Regions from separate parts of the Streptosporangium sp. NBC_01810 genome, predicted to be linked through region 1. Evidence: riboswitches for the same ligand, from Rfam matches in the RefSeq annotation. Region 1 holds a riboswitch; the other holds the start of a gene.
The links. Region 1 has a riboswitch for glycine ahead of gcvT (glycine cleavage system aminomethyltransferase GcvT). Riboswitches for the same ligand answer to the same signal wherever they lie in the genome.
Positions count from the first base shown of each region.

Region 2: another riboswitch for glycine. It lies ahead of gcvP (aminomethyl-transferring glycine dehydrogenase); the one in region 1 lies ahead of gcvT (glycine cleavage system aminomethyltransferase GcvT).

Region 1 is NZ_CP109070.1:5,213,348-5,222,845, reverse strand. It holds gene OIE13_RS23105 (DUF6286 domain-containing protein) at 1-607, shown strand, start outside; gene OIE13_RS23100 (hypothetical protein) at 832-2,580, opposite strand; gene OIE13_RS23095 (L-serine ammonia-lyase) at 2,966-4,342, opposite strand; gene gcvH (glycine cleavage system protein GcvH) at 4,413-4,802, opposite strand; gene gcvT (glycine cleavage system aminomethyltransferase GcvT) at 4,799-5,890, opposite strand; glycine riboswitch at 5,931-6,015, opposite strand; glycine riboswitch at 6,018-6,116, opposite strand; gene OIE13_RS23080 (gamma-glutamyl-gamma-aminobutyrate hydrolase family protein) at 6,195-6,890, opposite strand; gene OIE13_RS23075 (3-oxoacyl-ACP reductase) at 7,010-7,774, opposite strand; gene OIE13_RS23070 (aldehyde dehydrogenase family protein) at 7,780-9,132, opposite strand; gene OIE13_RS23065 (glutamine synthetase family protein) at 9,129-9,498, opposite strand, start outside.
Region 2 is NZ_CP109070.1:3,164,729-3,174,226, forward strand. It holds gene OIE13_RS14140 (alpha/beta hydrolase family protein) at 1-536, opposite strand, end outside; gene OIE13_RS14145 (hypothetical protein) at 610-975, shown strand; gene OIE13_RS14150 (tetratricopeptide repeat protein) at 1,005-1,787, opposite strand; gene gcvP (aminomethyl-transferring glycine dehydrogenase) at 1,903-4,758, opposite strand; glycine riboswitch at 4,939-5,030, opposite strand; gene OIE13_RS14160 (MerR family transcriptional regulator) at 5,046-5,666, opposite strand; gene OIE13_RS14165 (bifunctional nuclease family protein) at 5,811-6,281, opposite strand; gene ftsR (transcriptional regulator FtsR) at 6,361-7,011, opposite strand; gene OIE13_RS14175 (FHA domain-containing protein) at 7,038-7,550, opposite strand; gene OIE13_RS14180 (mannose-1-phosphate guanyltransferase) at 7,778-9,498, opposite strand, start outside.

The DNA of each region.
Region 1 (9,498 bases):
CTCGGGGAGCACCGGAGGCTCGGGAGGCAGGGCGGCCGAGCAGTTCCAGGACGTCCGCCGCAGGTCGGTGCGGATGCTCAGGCCGGGGAGGACCCCGATGGGCGTGCCGGCGGCGCTGGCGGCGTCCGTCGTGCTCTCGGCCGCGGCCGCGGTGACCGTGGGCCTGCTGCTGGAGTCGCCCGTCGCGCGAATGCCCTACCGGCGGCTCGTCAACGGTGCCGGCTCGTGGAACTGGTCGGATCCCACCGTGTTCGCCGTGGCGGTGCTCGCCATGGCGGCGGGCCTGCTGATGCTCGGGTTCGCCGCCCTGCCGGGGCGGCCCAGGCTGGTGCCGCTGGAATCGGGGGATCCGCACATGGTGATCGGGATCACCAGGCCCGGGCTCTGCCGCACGCTGGGGGAGGCAGCGGCCTCGGTGGAGGAGGTGAGCGGGGCGCGGGTCCGGCTCGCGCCGCGGATCGTCGAGGTCACCGTGTTCACCGAGGCCGAGCGGACCGGGCCGGTGCTGCGCGGAGTGGGCGCGGCGGTGGGCGATCGGCTGGCGGGCCTGGGCGCGATGTGCGCGGGCGACGTCGTGGTGCGGCTGCGCGGGCGGAGGGTCCGATGAGACCGTACGTCGGCAACCGGATCGGCCTGGCCGTCACCGGCGCGGTGCTGGTCTGCGCCGGTCTCTACGCCTTCCTACGGGGACGTGGTGACCTCCCCGGCCAGCCACCAGGGGCCAGGCTCGTGCGCGGGGGGTTCCCCGGCTGGCTGGCCGCACATCCGTGGCTGGGGTGGCTGGTCGCGCTGCTGCTGACGGTGCTCGCGCTGCTGGCGGTGAGGTGGCTGCTACACGCCCTGGGATGGGGACGGTGGGGCAGGCGGACCGGAACGGGAACCGCCATGCTCGCTGTTGCCCTTAAAGAAGTCGAAGGGCTCGCCCGGATTCGGGTCAGGTACGTAAGGCATGAGCGGTTGCGAATCAGTGTGGGCTGCGCGCCCGGGACCGATGTCGGCAAGCTCGTGGCGCGGCTGAACAAGGACGCGGTGGGGAAGGTCAGACGGGCTCTCGGGGAGGTAGAACTCGGCACGGTGATTCGCCTGCACGTCCACCGCCGCTGACTTTTCGTACGCCGGTTCCTCGATGGGGCTCGCATACACCGGATGCTCGGCGGTCCTGCCGTACGCCGGATGCCCGGCGGTCCTGCCGTACACCGGTTCCTCGTCCGGGCCCTCGTCCGGTTCCTCGTCCTCCACCTCCTCGGGGGCGCTCTCCTGGTGCCGGACGCCGAAGGCCAGTCCGGCGGCCAGGCAGAGGAACGGGAGGGCGGGCACCACGTAGCGGTGGTCGAAGGCCGCGATGAAGGGCGGCAGGAGAAGCAGCATGGTCCCCGCGGCCCAGGGCAGCAGCACCGCGCCGCCGAGCCGCCGCAGCCGCATCAGCACACCGACCAGGCCGACCAGGCAGATCACCGCGAGGAACGGGCCGCGCACGAAGCCGTACTCCTGGTAGCCGCGCAGCCAGCCCGCGTACGGCTCGGCCATCGTCGGCGCGCCCGAGGCACCCTGGTAGGCCACGGTCAGCTGCTCGGCGGTCTTCCCCTGGGAGGCGGCCCCGGCTGGGAAGGGGCGCAGAGTGTCGGGGAAGACGTAGGCGCTCTGCGGTCCGGGGGTCGGGTAGACGCGCCGAGTCCAGTCGAAGATGTGGGCCGCGTCGTCCAGGCCCGCCCGCAGGAAGTCCAGCGGCTGGGCTGTGATGGCCTGGGTGGCGAAGGCGCCGGCGAGCGCGTCGCGCTCGGCCCAGCTGCCCTCGACCTTGGTCAGCGGTGAGGCGTCGCCCCAGATGTAGACCGGCGGTGCCGCGCGTTGCCCCACCGGCTCGACGGGGCACAGGGCCGCCTCGGGTCCGGTCGGCTGGATTCTGGCGCAGTCGGCGAAGGTCATCGTCCGCGCCCACAGGAAGGTGTTTCCCCGGGTCAGCGCGTAGCCGCCGTGCTCGGACTCGAACCAGGCGGCGTACGCGCCCAGGCCGATCGCGGCGGCCAGGGTCGCGGAGACGACCGCCCGCCACCCGGCCCGGCGGATCACCAGGCAGACCAGTGCCACGGCGATCAGCGGCAGCCCGATGGTACGGGTGACCGTCGCGGCGGCCAGCAGCAGGCCGGCCAGCGCCGCGACCCAGGCGGCCGGGCGCCGCCGCCACAGCAGCAGCGTGACCGCCAGCACCGCGAGGAACTGGAAGAGCAGGTCAGCCATGACGAGGTGTTCGAGCTGAATCTGGTAGGCGTCCAGCAGCACCGGCAGCGTGGCGAGCGTCGCGCCCCATCCCGGCAGCCGGCCCAGTCTGCGCAGCAGCAGGTAGACGCAGAGCGCGACGGCCAGCCCGAGCAGGTGCTGGACGACGACCACGGCCTGGACGCTGGCCAGCGGCTTGAGGATCCACAGGAACAGGGAGTAGCCCGCGGGGCGGGACTCCAGGGGGCGGGGGTCGAGCCCGGCGTTCAGATAGACGAAGGAGTCGGCCCAGAACCACAGGGCGGGCCGGTAGCCGAGCACGGCCAGGGCGCGCAGGCCGCCGCCGACCAGCAGGGCGGCCATGAAGAGCCAGTGTGACCCGAGAAAACGGAGCACTCGCGAGGAACGGTTCGCCGGATGCGCTCCCGTTACCACGACGACCTCCCAAGTCCCGCGGACATGGCCACCCAGCATAGGCGCGGGACAGGAGGGGCCTATACGTGATGCGAAATTTGGTGGTGATCGAGTTTTATGCGGTGTTCCTCAGACGTTCCTCAGGTGCCCTGAGCCCAGGTGCCCTGAGCTCGGGTGTCCCTGAGCTCGGGTGTCCCTGAGCTCGGGTGTCCCTGAGCTCGGGTGCCTTCGGGCGTTTCTCGGGCGTTCCTCATTGGAAGCGCGGATCCACCGGCCCCGGGCATCGGGAAGGCCGCCCTGACAGCCTGTCCGTCAGGGCCCCGGCCGTTCCCGCTCAGCATTCGATGACGTTCACCGCGAGCCCGCCGCGGCTGGTCTCCTTGTACTTGTCGAGCATGTCCCGGCCGGTGTCGCGCATCGTCTTGATGGCCTTGTCCAGCGAGACGAAGTGGCGGCCGTCGCCGCGCAGCGCGATCCTGGCCGCGGCGATGGCCTTGATCGAGGCGACGGCGTTGCGCTCGATGCACGGGATCTGCACCAGGCCGCCGATCGGGTCGCAGGTCAGCCCCAGGTTGTGCTCGATGCCGATCTCGGCGGCGTTCTCGACCTGCTCGGGGGTGCCGCCCATCACCTCGGTGAGCCCGGCGGCGGCCATCGAGCAGGCCGAGCCGACCTCGCCCTGGCAGCCCACCTCGGCCCCGGAGATGGAGGCGTTCTCCTTGAACAGCACGCCGATCGCCCCCGCGGTCAGCAGGAAGCGGATCACCCCCTCGTCATCGGATTCGCGGACGAAGCGGTCGTAGTAGGTGAGCACGGCGGGGATGATGCCCGCGGCGCCGTTGGTGGGCGCGGTGACGATCCGGCCGCCGGCGGCGTTCTCCTCGTTGACCGCGAGGGCGAACAGCGAGACCCAGTCCATCGTCTGCAGCGAGTCCTTCTCTGCCGGCTCGCTCCGCAGCTGCCGGTGGAGCTGGTGGGCGCGGCGGCGGACCTTCAGCCCGCCGGGCAGCACGCCCTCCTTGCCGATGCCCCGCCGCACGCACTCGCTCATGACCTGCCACAGGACGAGCAGTTGGGCGCGGATCTCGGCCTCGGTGCGGCCGAACGCCCGCTCGTTCTCCAGCATCAGCCCGGAGATCGACAGCCCGGTCTCCGCGCACTGGGCGAGCAGTTCCGCGGCCGTGGTGAAGGGGTACGGCAGGACCGTGTCGTCGGGTTTGATCCGGTCGGCGCCGGTGGCGTTCTCGTCGACGACGAAGCCGCCGCCCACCGAGTAGTAGACCTTCTCCCGTAGCGTCTCGCCGGACTCCGACAGTGCGGTGAAGCGCATGCCGTTGGGGTGGCCGGGGAGCGAGATCTTGCGTTCGAAGACGAGGTCCTCGCCGACGACGAAGGGGATCTCGTGGGAGCCGTACAGGGAGATGGTGCCGGACTCGCGCATGGCGGCCAGCCGCTCGTCGACCGTGTCGACGTCGACCAGCTCGGGTTTCTCGCCGGACAGGCCGAGCAGCACCGCCTTGTCGCTGCCGTGGCCCTTGCCGGTCAGCCCAAGCGAGCCGTACAGGATGGCGCTCACCCGGACGGTCTTCTCCAGCAGCCCGTCCTGGTGCAGGCCCCGGGCGAACTTGTGGGCGGCGGCCATCGGGCCGCCGGTGTGCGAGCTGGACGGGCCGATTCCGATCTTGAAGAGATCGAAGACACTGATCGTCATCTGAATCCTTCCAGCGTGGACGGTCACGCGTGCCCGGGGACGCGCGTGACCGTGACGCGAGGCGTCGAACTTATGACTCACCCGAGGTGAGCGCGGTGTACTCCTCCGGCGACAGCAGGTCGTCGGCGGAGCCCTCAAGACGTACCCGGAACAGCCAGCCGTCACCGTATGAGTCGCTGTTGACCAGCGAGGGGTCGTCCACGACCGCCTGGTTGACCTCCACGACCTCGCCGGTGACCGGCGCGAAGATGTCACTGACCGACTTGGTCGACTCGACCTCGCCGATGGCGTCACCGGTGGCGATCGACGCGCCGACCTCGGGTACCTGCACGTAGACCACGTCGCCCAGCGCTTCGGCGGCGTAGGCGGTGATGCCCACGGTGAGGGTCAGGCCGTCGTCGACGCCGCCGATCCACTCGTGTTCCTTGGTGTAGTGCAGATTCTCGGGAATGCTGCTCATTTTTTCCTCCTGTAGAAAGGCAGTTCGACGACCTCGACCGGCTCGCGGCTGCCCCGGATGTCGACGGCCAGTCCTGACGACAGGCCGCTGTCCACGTAGGCCATGGCGATGGGCCTGCCCAGTGTCTGGGAGGGCGCCCCGCTGGTGACCTCCCCGACGACCGTGCCGTCACCGGCGACCACCACCGGATACCCGTGCCGGGGCACCCTGCGGCCGCGTCCGACCAGGCCGACCAGACGACGGGCCGGCGGGACGTCCCTGAACGGTTCGAGGGCGGCCCGGCCGACGAAGTCGCCCGGCTTGTCAAACCTCACCACACGGCCGAGCCCGGCGTCGAACGGAGTGAGGTCCGCCGAGAGCTCGTTGCCGTAGAGCGGCATGCCCGCCTCCAGGCGGAGGGTGTCGCGCGCGGACAGACCTGCGGGGATCAGCCCATGCGGTGCGCCCGCCTCGATGAGGGCGGACCAGAGGGACTCCGCCGCCGAGGCCGCGACGAACAGCTCGAAGCCGTCCTCGCCGGTGTATCCGGTGCGGGCGACGAGGGCCTCGTGTCCGGCCACGACGGCGGGCAGGCCCGCGTAGTACCCGAGCCCGTCCAGGTCGGCGTCGGTGAGGGCGCTCAGGATCTCCACCGAGCGCGGTCCCTGGACCGCGACCAGCGCGTACTCCTCGGAGCGGTCCTGCACCGCGGCGTCGAAGTCCTTGGCGCGCTCGATCAGCTCGGCGGCCACCCGGGGGTAGTTGGAGGCGTTGGCGACGACCATGAACTCTTCGGGGGCCAGCCGGTAGACGATCAGGTCGTCCAGCACGCCGCCCCCGGCGTCGACGATCATCGTGTAGCGGGCGCGGCCGGGTGCCAGCGCGGAGAGGTGGCCGACCAGCGCGTAGTCGAGGGCCTCGGCGGCCTGCGGGCCGGTCACGAGGATCTCCCCCATGTGGGAGAGGTCGAACAGGCCCGCCGCCTGGCGGACCGCGTTGTGCTCGGCGGACTCGCTGCCGTAGCGGAGCGGCATCAGCCAGCCCGCGAAGTCGGTCAGCGTCGCGCCGAGGGACTCGTGCACGCCGCGCAGCGGCGTAGGTCGGGACATGTTCGCACCTCAGACAAGGGACAGATGAGATCATCCTCCCCCTCTGTCATTGGTGCCTGAGAGTTTCATCCGGGTTTTACCGGACTTTCACCTTCGGCGAGGTCGTGGGACCTGCTTTCCAGAGGCACCTACCCGCACGGTCCTTTGCCTTGAGAGGTTCGCGGGGAGGGCTTGCTCCTTCAGGGGTCCTGGCCTGGATGTCAGGACACTCTCCCGCGCGGGGTTCATCGGTGTCGCTGGCCAGCCTAACCGCCCGCACCGGCCGAGCGAAATCCCCAGGCGCGCACCGGCCTTCACGAATCACTCAGCGGCGGGCGTGCCGGACCAGTGCCTCGAACAGGGCCGACTCGTCGTCGGTCTCCGGGTGCCACTGGACGGCGAGGGCGAACGGATGATCCTCCACCTCCACGGCCTCCACCGTGCCGTCCTCGGCGTGGCCGGTCACGATCAGGCCATCAGCGAGCAGGTCAACGGCCTGATGGTGGTAGTGGGCCACGTCCACGGTCTCGGTTCCGAAGACCTTCGAGGTCAGGCTGCCGGGGGCGAGCCGCACCGGCATCCTGCCGTAGCCGCCGGGGGCCGGGGCGTGCCCCTGGTGGCCCACCACGTCGGGCAGGTGCTGGTGGAGGCCGCCGCCAAGGGCGACGTTCAGGATCTGCATGCCCCTGCAGATGCCGAGGAAGGGCAGGTCCCGCTCCAGCGCCGCCCGGACCAGTCCCAGTTCGGCGTCGTCGCGGAACGGCCGGACGTAGCCGGTCCGCTCGTGCGGCTCCTGCCCGTACCGTTCCGGGCCGACGTCCCCGCCGCCGGCCAGGATCAGCCCGTCCAGGCGGTTCACGAGCGCCGCGGGGTCACCCGCGGGCGGCAGGATCACCGGCTGCCCGCCCGCGCGGGCCACGTGGTCGACGTAGTCGTACGGCAGGAGCGCGGTGTTCGTCTCCCAGACCGTGAACCTCGCGGGCTCGACGTAGCAGGTGATGCCGATGACGGGACGGGACATGGTCTCCTTCTCGCGCGGACGCCGGGATGTGGGGTGACACCCCACGTCCCGGCACGTTATCGGGGCCGAGGTATGGCCTGGGCAAAACCGGCCGGGGAACGGTCAGAGTCGGGGAACGCTCAGAGCGGCGTGACATAGGCGCCCGAGATGCCGCCGTCCACCAGGAACTCCGAGCCGGTGATGAAGCTCGCGTCGTCCGAGGCGAGGAACGCCACCGCGGCGGCGATCTCGGTCGCCTCGGCGAAGCGGCCGATCGGGATGTGCACCAGGCGGCGCCGAGCCCGCTCGGGGTCCTTGGCGAACAGCTCCTGCAGCAGCGGGGTGTTGACCGGGCCGGGGCAGAGCGCGTTGACCCGGATGCCCTCGCGGGCGAACTGCACGCCCAGCTCGCGCGACATCGCCAGCACCCCGCCCTTGGAGGCGGTGTAGGAGATCTGGCTGGTCGCCGAGCCCATCACCGCCACGAACGACGCGGTGTTGATGATCGACCCCTTGCCCTGCCGCCGCATGTACGGGATGGCGTGCTTGCAGCACAGATAGACGGAGGTGAGGTTGACCTCCTGGACCCGGCGCCAGGCGTCGATGCCGGTCTCCAGGATCGAGTCGTCCTCCGGCGGTGAGATGCCCGCGTTGTTGAACGCGATGTCCACGCTGCCGTAGCTGTCGAACGCGGTCTGGAACATTCGGACGACGTCGTCCTCGCTGGTCACGTCGGCCTTCACGAAAAGCCCGCCGACCTCGGCCGCGGCCGCCGCGCCGGTCGTCTCGTCCAGGTCCACGCACACGACGCGGGCGCCCTCCTCGGCGAACCGGCGCGCGGTGGCCAGGCCGATCCCGCTACCGGCGCCGGTGATGACGGCCACCCGGTCCTGCAAACGCAGCATCGCTTCTACTCCTCGGAAATGAAGACGTTCTTGGTCTCGGTGAACGCTGACAGGGCGTCGGGTCCCAGTTCACGACCGAGGCCCGACTGCTTGAAACCGCCGAACGGGGTCCAGTAGCGGACGCTCGAATGCGAGTTGACGCTCAGGTTGCCCGCCTCGACGGCCCTGGCCACCCGGAGCGCCCGGCCGACGTCACGGGTCCAGATGGACCCGCTCAGGCCGTACGGGGTGTCGTTGGCGATCCGCACGGCGTCCGCCTCGTCGTCGAACGGCAGCACCGACACCACGGGCCCGAAGATCTCCTCGGTGAATGCCCGGTCGTCGGCCGAGCGCGGGGTCAGGACCGTCGCCGGGAACCAGAACCCCGGCCCCGACGGGCAAGCGCCCCGCAGATGGGGCGGCTCGGTGACGAAGGAGGCCACCCGCTCCCGGTGCTCGGCGCTGATCAGCGGGCCCATCTCGGTGCTCTCGTCGCGGGGGTCGCCGACCTGGACGTTCAGCACGGCCTCGCCGAACCGGGCCAGGAACTCGTCGTACGCCGAGCGCTCGACCAGGATCCGGGAGCGCGCGCAGCAGTCCTGGCCCGCGTTGTCGAACACCGCGTACGGCGCGGTCGCCGCCGCCCGTTCCAGGTCGGCGTCGGCGAAGACCACGTTGGCGCTCTTGCCGCCCAGCTCCAGGGTGAGCCGCTTGACCTGCCCGGCGCAGACGGCGGCGATCTCCTTGCCCACCTCGGTGGAGCCGGTGAACACGATCTTCGTCACGTCCGGGTGCTCGACCAGCCGGGCGCCCGCGACCTCTCCGGCGCCGGGCAGGACCTGGAAGACCCCCTCGGGCAGTCCGGCGGCCAGGGCCAGTTCGGCCACCCGCAGGGCGGTCAGCGGTGTCCACTCGGCGGGCTTGACGATCACGGTGTTGCCCGCGGCCAGCGCCGGGGCCATCCCCCAGGTCATGATGACCATCGGGAAGTTCCATGGCACGATCACGCCGACGACGCCCAGGGGTTCCCTGAAGGTGACGTCCAGGCCGCCGGGCACCGGGATCTGCAGGCCGTGGTTGCGCTCCGGCGCCCCGGCGTAGAAGTCGAGCACGTCGGCGACGTTGCCCGCCTCCCAGCGGGCGTTGCCGATCGTGTGCCCGGCGTTGGCGACCTCGGCCAGGGCCAGCTCCTCCGCGTGCTCGCGCACCAGCGAGGCGAACCGGCGCAACAGCCGGGCCCGGTCCGAAGGGCCGACGCTCCGCCAGGTGGCGAAGGCCCTTCTGGCACGCTCCACCGCCCTGTCGACCTCGGCGGCGTCCGCCATCTCGACTTCGGCGATCACCTCTTCCGTCGCCGGATTTATGATCTTCACTGTCACATCCGTTCGAATCCTCGGAACAGCTCCCAGTCGGTCACCGCCGCGTCGAAGGCGGCCAGCTCGGTCCGGGCGTTGTTCGCGTAGTGCGCCACGACGTCCTCGCCGAAGACGGAGGCCGCGAACGCGGAGCCCTCCCAGAGCTCCAGCGCGTCCCGCAGGGTGTGCGGGACGGTCTCCGCGCCCGAGGTGTAGGCGTTCCCCGTGAACGCGTCCTGAAGCGGCAGCTCGTTCTCGATGCCGTGCAGCCCGGCCGCGACCAGCGCCGAGACCGCCAGGTAGGGGTTGACGTCGCCGCCGGGCACCCGGTTCTCGATCCGCAGCGAGGGGCCGTGGCCGACCAGGCGCAGCGCGCACGTCCTGTTGTCC
Region 2 (9,498 bases), 2.0 Mb from region 1:
AGCACCACCAGGCGCGCGGCATCCGCCGCTTCGGGCACGCCGAACGGGTCACGGTCTCCGTTCACCACCAGCACATCCACACCCGCCGCGCGCAGCTCCCCGGCGCGTGACCGCTCCGGCTTGCCCGGCGGGTGCAGCGGGAAGGCCAGCGCGACGACCGCGCGGGCCTCGACCCGCCGGGCCGTACGGCAGGCGACCCTGGCCCCGTTACTCCTCCCGCCCTGTACCAACGGCAGCCCCGGGTAGCGCTCACGCAGGGCGGCCACCAGCGTCTCCCACGCCTCGTCCTGCCTGGCCGCCGAGCCCGGCGCGCGGGCGCCGCGCATCCTGAACGGCTGGAGCACCCGCGCGACGGTCCCGCCGATCGCCGTCGCGGCGTCCCGTACGGCCAGCAGGTCGGGGGCGTCCACTCCCCCGGCCGAGCCGTGGGTGAGCACCAGCAGGAAGCGCGGCGAGGCCACCTCGTCGATCTCCACCAGGGCCGGACCGTGCGGAGTCGCGATCTCCAGGGGCGGAACGGCGCCCGCGAGGGGCATGGGCTTGGAGACGGACACGGATCTCGTCCTAACGACTGATGCCGGGCGGCCGGCGGAGGAGAACAATCGAGGGGTGCAGGATTACCAAGATATCCGCCAGGACATGCGCGCCACCGTCGAGGCCCGCCGTGATCTCGGCCCGGATTACGAGACCGCCCTCATCGAGTCGTTCGTGTCGCGCCTCGACGCGACCATCGCCCAACGGGTGCGCGCCGAGATGTACGCCGCCGGGGGGCACGTCGCCGAGATGCCTCGGACGCGGCCCCGCAGGACCGGGAACCCCTCGATCCCGATCGCGCTCGGTTCGATGGGCATCGGCATCCCGCTGACCGCCATCGCAGCGGCCGAGGCGGGCACCGCCGGGCTGCTGCTGGCCTGGGGAGGCATCATCGCGATCAACTTCGCCCACGCCCTGAGCCGCTGGCGAGAGCGCGACTGACGCCCGTCCCCGCCCGCGCTCCACGGGGTTCAGACGTCACGGCCCCGGCGGAGGCGGACCTCAGCGGCGAGGTCGGCGTCGGCGCTGTCAAGGCCGTAGCGCCACACGCGCTCGGCGTCCTCGACGCGCCCTCTGAGCGGGAACGTGCGGGCCAGCAGCTCGATGGCCAGCGCGCCGGTCTCGACGTCGCCGCCCTCCTCGATCGCGCCGGAGAACTCGGCGCACGCCAGCTCCAGGTGAGCGATGCCGAGCATCACCCGTAGCCTCGGCACCTCGGCCACGTCCGGTACCGAGAGCGCCTCCAGCAGCACCTGGGCGGCCTCTTCGGGCTCCCCCTCCTCGATGAACGCCTCCGCCAGCCGCTGAGCGGCACGTGGGGCGATCTCCGGGTCGCCGGTGGCCAGCGCGTCACGCAACGACCGCTCGGCCTCCTCCGCGCCCGTGGCGAGCCTGGCGAGGGCCATGTGCGCCGACGGGACGTAGGCGGGGTGGCCGACGCCCAGCGCGGCCTGCCAGGCGGCGCGGGCCTGGTCGGCCAGCCCCTCCCTTTCGAAGCTCCCCGCGAGCAGGCAGGCGGCCTGGGCGGCGAACTCCGGGTGCCCCGTCGCCAGCGCGGTGCGCGCGGCCGCGCGGGAGCCCGGCACGTCTCCGCGCTCCTGTCGCACCACGGCGAGGCCCACCGCCGCCTGTGCCCGATCGGGCTCGTCGGGGTCGGCGGCCAGCTCCGCGAAGATCACGGCGGCGCCGTCGAGGTCGCCGGACTCGGCCAGTCTTCGCGCGGTGTCCAAGGGACGGGTGTCCACCTCAGGCATGCAGGGTCCTTCCCGGATACGGAGACGCCCCGAGCCTAACCACTCGGGGCGCCGTCCGTCCTCCCGCATTCCCTACGGATACGCGGTTCTCGCGAGATGCGGGCCGCGGAGAGAATCAGTCCTCGTAGGCCTCCAGGGGAGGGCAGGAGCACACCAGGTTGCGGTCGCCGTAGGCCTGGTCGATGCGGCGGACCGGCGACCAGTACTTGCCCTCGCGCACCGAGGGCAGCGGGTAGGCCGCCTCGGTACGGGTGTAGGGATGCCCCCACTCGTCGGTGACGAGGCTGCCGGCCGTGTGCGGGGCGTTGCTCAGCGGGTTGTCGCCCCTGTCGTAGACGCCGGAGGCGACCTTCTCGATCTCACCGCGAATCGCGATCATCGCCTCGCAGAACCGGTCGAGTTCGGCCAGGTCCTCGCTCTCGGTCGGCTCGATCATCAGCGTGCCGGCCACCGGGAAGGACATGGTCGGCGCGTGGAAACCGTAGTCGATGAGGCGCTTGGCCACGTCGTCGACCGTCACACCGGTCTCCTTGGTGATCTGTCGCAGATCGATGATGCACTCGTGGGCGACGAGGCCGCCGCGGCCGGTGTAGAGGACCGGGTAGTGGGGGTCGAGCCTGCGCGCCAGGTAATTGGCCGACAGGATGGCCTGCTCGGTGGCCGCCTTCAGCCCGTCGGCGCCCATCATCCTGATGTAGGCCCAGGAGATGGGCAGGATGCCCGCGGAGCCGTACGGGGCGGCCGAGACCGGGCCGACCGCCGAGCCGCCGCGCAGCGGGTGGCCGGGCAGGTAGTCGGCCAGGTGGGCGCGGACCGCGACCGGGCCGACACCGGGGCCGCCGCCGCCGTGCGGGATGCAGAAGGTCTTGTGCAGGTTGAGATGGGAGACGTCCGCCCCGAACTCACCCGGCCTGGCCAGGCCGACCAGCGCGTTGAGGTTGGCGCCGTCGACGTAGACCTGCCCGCCGGCCTCGTGCACCAGCGCGCAGACGTCGACGATCGTCTCCTCGTACACGCCGTGCGTGGACGGGTAGGTCACCATGATCGCGGCAAGCCGGTCACGGTGCTTTTCGATCTTCGCGACGAGGTCGTCGAGGTCCACGTTGCCGTTGTCGTCGCAGGCGACCACGGCAACGCGCATGCCCGCCATGACGGCACTGGCGGCGTTGGTACCGTGTGCGGACGAGGGGATCAGGCAGACGTCACGGCCCGACTCGCCGCGTGCCGTGTGGTAGGCGCGGATCGCCAGGAGACCGGCGAACTCGCCCTGGGAGCCGGCGTTCGGCTGGATCGACACGGCGTCGTAACCGGTGACCTCGGCCAGCCAGCGCTCCAGTTCCCCGATCAGCTCGACGTAGCCCGCGGCCTGGTCCTCGGGCGCGTACGGGTGCAGCCCGGCGAACTCCGGCCAGGTGATCGGCTCCATCTCGGTGGTCGCGTTGAGCTTCATGGTGCAGGAGCCCAGCGGGATCATCGAGCGGTCCAGCGCGATGTCCTTGTCCTGGAGCCTGCGCAGGTAGCGCAGCATGGCCGTCTCGGAGCGGTGGCTGTGGAAGACCGGGTGGGTGAGGTAGTCGCTGACGCGCGCCAGCGCGCCGGGCAGCGCGTCGTGCGCGGCGGCGTCCAGGTCTGCCAGCACCGTGCCGCTGACCTCGAAGGCGGCCAGGACCTGCTCCAGGTGGAGGACCTCGGTCCTCTCGTCGCAGGTGACGCCCACGTGGTCGGCGTCGACCAGGCGCAGGTTGACCCCGTTCTCCCGGGCCGCGGCGACGACCTCGGCGGCACGCCCGGGCACGTGGGCGAGCACGGTGTCGAAGAAGGTGTCGTGTACCACCTCGACGCCGCCCTGGCGCAGGCCCTCGGCGAGCACGACGGCGTACCGGTGGATGCGGCGGCCGATCCTGCGCAGGCCCTCGGGGCCGTGGTAGACGGCGTACATGCCGGCGATCACGGCGAGCAGCACCTGCGCGGTGCAGATGTTGCTGGTGGCCTTCTCGCGACGGATGTGCTGCTCGCGGGTCTGGAGCGCGAGCCGGTAGGCGGGACGCCCCTCGACGTCCTGGGAGACGCCGACCAGGCGGCCGGGCAGCTGGCGCTGGAGACCTTCGCGGACCGCCATGTAGGCGGCGTGGGGGCCGCCGAAGCCGAGGGGGACGCCGAAGCGCTGCGAGGAGCCGACCGCGATGTCGGCGCCGAGCTCGCCCGGCGCGGCCAGGAGGGTGAGGGCGAGCAGGTCGGCGGCGGCGACCACCTGGGCACCTCGTGCGTGGGCGGCGTCGGCGATGGCGCGGAAGTCGCGGACCCTGCCGCTGGCGCCGGGGTACTGCACGAGCACTCCGAAGCACTCGGGGAGCCCCCCGGTGAAGTCGCTCTCGACCAGCTCTATGCCGAGCGGCTCGGCACGGGTGCGCAGCACCGCCTTGGTCTGCGGCAGCGCGTCGGCGTCGACCACGAACACCTTCGACGGGGTGCGGCCCGCGCGGCGGGCCAGGGTCATCGCCTCGGCCGCGGCGGTGGCCTCGTCCAGCAGGGAGGCCCCCGCGACGTCGAGGGCGGTCAGGTCGGAGACGACGGTCTGGAAGTTGATCAGGGCCTCCAGCCGGCCCTGGGAGATCTCCGGCTGGTAGGGCGTGTACGCGGTGTACCAGCCCGGGTTCTCCAGGAGGTTGCGGCGGATGACACCCGGGGTGATCGTGTCGTGGTAGCCCAGGCCGATCATCGAGGTGAGGACGGTGTTGCGCCCGGCGAGGACCCGCAGCTCGGCGAGAGCCTCGGACTCCCCCGCCGCCGGGGGCAGGCCCAGCCGGGTGAAGGAGCGGATCGCCTCGGGCACGGCCACCGCGACCAGATCGGCGACGGAGGCGAATCCGACCGCCTCCAGCATGCGGGTCTGGCCGGCGTCGTCGGGTCCGATGTGACGGGTCGCGAACGGCGGGGGGACGAGCTCGCTGAGCGATGGCAGATCGGTCATGGGAAGCCTCTCAGGGCGGGGTGGAGACCGGCGCTGGGCGCGGGCGTATGCCGGGTCTCCCCCTCTGTCATCACGACTGTCATCACGTGGTCGCGACCTGAGAGCTTCACCTGCCCTTGCCGGGAGGCTTGCACCGTCGGTGAGACGCACCTGGCGGGCGCGCCTGCTTTCCAGAGTTGCCTCGTCCGTGCGGTACAGGGTGCCTGAGAGATTCCGGGGAGGTTGCTCCTTCGGCGCCCCGATCGTGCCGGGGTCTCTCCCGCACAGGGTCAGTGGCGAGTCCGAGTTTACCCGGTTCGTCGTACTCGGCGACGGCGGGCCAACTCATCGGCCTGATGATCGTCTAAAGGGCCCCCGCCCAACTCCGCGCGTTCGCCGGGAAGATCCGCAAGAGAGCCCTCCACCTCCTGCCACACCCGTCCCAGCGCGATACCGAAGACTCCCTGGCCACCCTGGAGCAGATCGATGACCTCGTCGGGCGAGGTGCACTCGTAGACGCTCACCCCGTCGCTCATCAGGGTGATCTGGGCCAGATCGTTGACACCCCGCTCCCGCAGGTGCTGCACGGCGATGCGGATCTGCTGAAGGGAGACGCCGGTGTCGAGAAGGCGCTTGACAACCTTGAGGACCAGAATGTCACGGAAGCCGTACAGCCGCTGGGAACCGGAGCCGTGGGCCGCTCTCACGGTGGGTTCGACCAGGCCGGTGCGCGCCCAGTAGTCGAGTTGCCGGTAGGTGATTCCGGCCGCCGAACAGGCCGTCGGCCCCCTGTAGCCGATGTCGGCGGGCACTTTCACCGGTTGCCCGTCGAACAGCAGACCCTCTTCACCCGCGCGCTGACGTGCCGACTGGCGCCGTTCCGGGTCATCCTGGTCGGCGTTTCTACCCTCGCCGCTGCTGACCGCCACGCGGACCTCCGGCTTTCTCTCATCCCACGGCCTGATCTGGGGGTTTACGCATGACCGCGGGTTTCACTTGCACCGTAGGACTGGGGCCAAGTCCAGTCAACGACCCCACCCGGCGCGTCGTGAAGCGTAAATGCACCGAAATTCCTACCCCGCGCGGCCGAAGTCCTCGGGCGTGATCGTGTCAAGGAACTCCCTGAACTTCTCCACCTCGTCCTCCTGGTCGTCGGGGATGATGACCCCCGCCTCCCGGACCACATCCTCACTCGCGAAGATACGTGCGCCGGTACGAAGTGCCAAGGCGATCGAGTCGGAAGGCCGCGCGCTCACCTCGACCCCGTTCGAGAACACGAGATCCGCGAAGAAGATGCCATCGCGTAAAGCGACGATGTTGACAGTGCTCAACCTGACTCCGAGTCCTTCGAGCACGTCCCGGAACAGGTCATGGGTGAGTGGCCGAGGTGGTGGTTCCTCGGCCTGGGCCATGGCGATCGCCGTGGCTTCCGTCATGCCGATCCAGATAGGTAGGTAACGCTCCCCATGCGTCTCTTTCAACAAGACGATCGGCTGGTTGGAGGGCATCTCAACTCGAACGCCCACGACCTCCATCTGCAACACGGGCTGCTCCGTCTTCGCTGGATTCCGACCGGTTTGTTCAACGTAACACCCGTAGAGGTACGAGTGCCTGGTCAGGCTCTCACCGGCCCAGTGCCCCACGGACTCCGGAACGCAACAGTGAGGCGTGCAATTCCAGCATCAGGCCGGAAATCTCCCTCGCCGTCTCGTCTGCCTGGTCGATCGCGCCGGGGCCGCGACGGCGCAGCAGCGGGGCGACGGCCTGCTCCACCAGCCCCGCCTCGCGTTCCGCGGCGGCCTTGACCGCCCGCAGGTGGCGGGCGCGCAAGCCGAAGGCGGCCAGGGCTCCGACGCTGCGGGCCACGATCAGCGCCTCGGCGTCGTAGTAGCGGGCCACGGCGGCCAGGAGACCGTAGTCCTCCAGCTCCGTGAGGGTCTCCTCGTCGAGCTCGGCGGCGGCGAGGAACTCCTCACGGGTGAGGCGGACCTCGGGGGGCGCGTCGTCGGGGACGGCGCGTGGCCGGGCGGCCGGACGCTCCTCCCGGTCGGCCGCCTCCAGATGATCCTTGATCACGCGCAGCGGCAGGTAGCGATCACGCTGCTCGCTGAGGATGTAGCGGAGCCGCTCGACGTCGGCGTAGCTGAACTTGCGGTAGCCGGAGGGACTGCGTTCCGGCTCGATCAGCCCCTCGCCCTCCAGGAAGCGAATCTTGGAGATGCTGACATCGGGGAACTCGCCCTGCAGGAGAGCGAGCACCTCCCCGATGCTCATGTGCGCACGAGCGGCCTGCGAGCTCATCATCCTCCAGCGGCACCGCGGGTGAGGAAGACGAGGCGGAACTTGCCGATCTGCACCTCGTCCCCGCCGTACAGCGGGACCTCCTCTATGCGCTCACGATTGACGTACGTGCCGTTCAGGCTACCGACGTCACGGACCGTGAAGACCCCGCCGCCGCGCCGGTAGAACTCCACGTGGCGGCGCGAGACCGTGATGTCGTCGAGGAAGATGTCGCTCTCGGGGTGGCGGCCCACGGTGGTGAGGTCGCTGTCGAGCAGGAACCGGCTGCCGGCGTTGGGGCCGCGCATCGCGACCAGCAACGCGCTACCGGCCGGCAACTGCTCGACGGCCTGCCGCTCGGCGAGAAGCGTCTCACCGGTCTCCGCCTCGTAGGCCTCGATCCCGGAGAGGGAGATTGTCGATGTGCTGTCTCCGGGGGTGTCGGACCTGGTAAGCGGCGACCCGCATCGTGAACAGAAACGGGCATCCTCAGGATTGGCATGACCGCACTGCGTGCAGTAGACGCTCGGCATCGATCGGCTCGGCCTCCTACCGCGAAGACGCGGCAACGGTGCTCAGTGATGCGCGCCTCGCTTCTTCGCTTCTCAAGTGTTTTCTCGGACTGCGAATGCCGCAACATACAGCGATGAGGCGCGAAGGTCAAGGTTGACGCTGAACCGCGGGTACGGTCGGTGACAAAGTTACAGGGGACGCTGCCCCTGGTCCATGGCGCCGCGCTGTATTTGTCGCACAGGCCGCCTCAACCGCCGGCGGCCTCCTCCACCACCCGCGCCCAGCGCTCGATCAGGGTCTGCGCGGAGTCGACGTCGAACCCCTCGGCCCACAGGTGGGTGACCGCCTCGGTCGGATCGGGCAGCACCAGGGTCCAGCTGCCGTCCTCCGCGACGACCCGCACCCCGTCGGTGGTATCGATGCGGTGATGCTCGGCGGCCTCGATGACCGAGCGCATCACCGCCCCCTTGGCCGCCCACGGGGTCGGCACGGTACGGCGCAGCAGCTTGGCCTCGGGGATCCTGGCGTCGATCTGGCTGAGCGAGAGCCGGGTCCTGGCGACCAGGCCGAGCAGGCGCAGGAACACCGCCAGGCCGTCCACCGTGGGGCCGAACTCGGGCACGATGAAACCGCCGCGCCCGTCGGCCGCAAAGATCATCTCTGGACCCCTGGCGGAGGCGGTGAGCGCGTCGATCGCGGTGGACGTCCACTCGGCCTGAACCCCGTGGAACCTGCAGACCTGCTCGGCCACCCGGGTGGTGGTGACCGGCAGTGCCACCCTGCCGCCGCGGCGCTCGGCCGCGACCAGGTCGAGCACCACCAGCAGGGCGCGCTCCTCGCTGATCAGCTGGCCCATCTCGTCCACCAGCGCGACCCGCTCCCCCACCGGGTCGAAGCGCACGCCGAAGGCCGCCCTGGAGGAGCTGACGAGCTCGGACAGGCGCTGCAGGTCGCGGCGGCGCTCGGCGAGGGTCTCGGTGGGCGAGGCGTCGTCCAGCCGGTTGTTGACGGTCAGCACGTCCACCCCGACCCGGCCGAGCAGGCTGGGCAGCACCAGCGAGGAGGTGCCTCCCGCGCAGTCGACCACGACCTTCATGTCGGCGTCGCGGACCCCGCTGATGTCGATCAGGCGTAGCAGTTCGTGCGTGTAGTCCTCCACCGCCCTGGCGGGGAAGCTCAGCTCGGCGATCTCACCGGGGAAGGCGCGGCGGAACTCCTGCCGGGAGAAGACCCGGTCCAGCTTGCGCTGGGCCGGCGGTGACAGGTCCGCGCCGTGCTCGTCCATGAAGACGATGTCGACGCTCTGCGGGTCACCGGGGGTGGTGCGCAGCGCGATGCCGCCGACGGCGTTCTCCCTGGCGGTGTGGAAGCGCGCCACGGGGAGCGGGGACGCCTCCAGGTCGAGCACGTTGATCGCGCTGGCGTTGAGGGCGCTGATCACGGCCCGTTTCAGCGCCCGCGCGGCGCGGGAGGAGTCGCGGGAGGTGATGACCGAGGCCCCCTTCTTCAGGGTGGTGGCGTAGGCGCTGGCGAGCCGCACGCACAGCTCGGGGGTGATCTCCACGTTGACCAGCCCCGAGACTCCTCGGGGACCGAACAGGTTGCGCTGGGCACGCGGCTCCCAGATGACGCTGTTGTTGATCACCGCCCCGGCCTCGATGGTCTTGAACGGGTAGATCTTGACCCCGGAGGAGATGTACGCCTCGGCCTCGATGATGCACTCGTCGCCGATGACGGCGCCCTCCTCGACCCTGGCCGCCGTCATCAGGTCGGTGTTCTTGCCGATCACGCAGCCGCGCAGGTGGGCGCCGGGCCCGACGTACACGTTGTCGTGGACGACCGCGCGGTGCAGGAAGGCTCCCTCCCTGACCACCGCGTTGCTGCCCAGCACGGTGTACTCGCGCAGCTCGGCCCCCGCCTCGACCTTGGCGTAGTCGCCGACGTAGAGGGGGCCCTTGAGGATGGCGT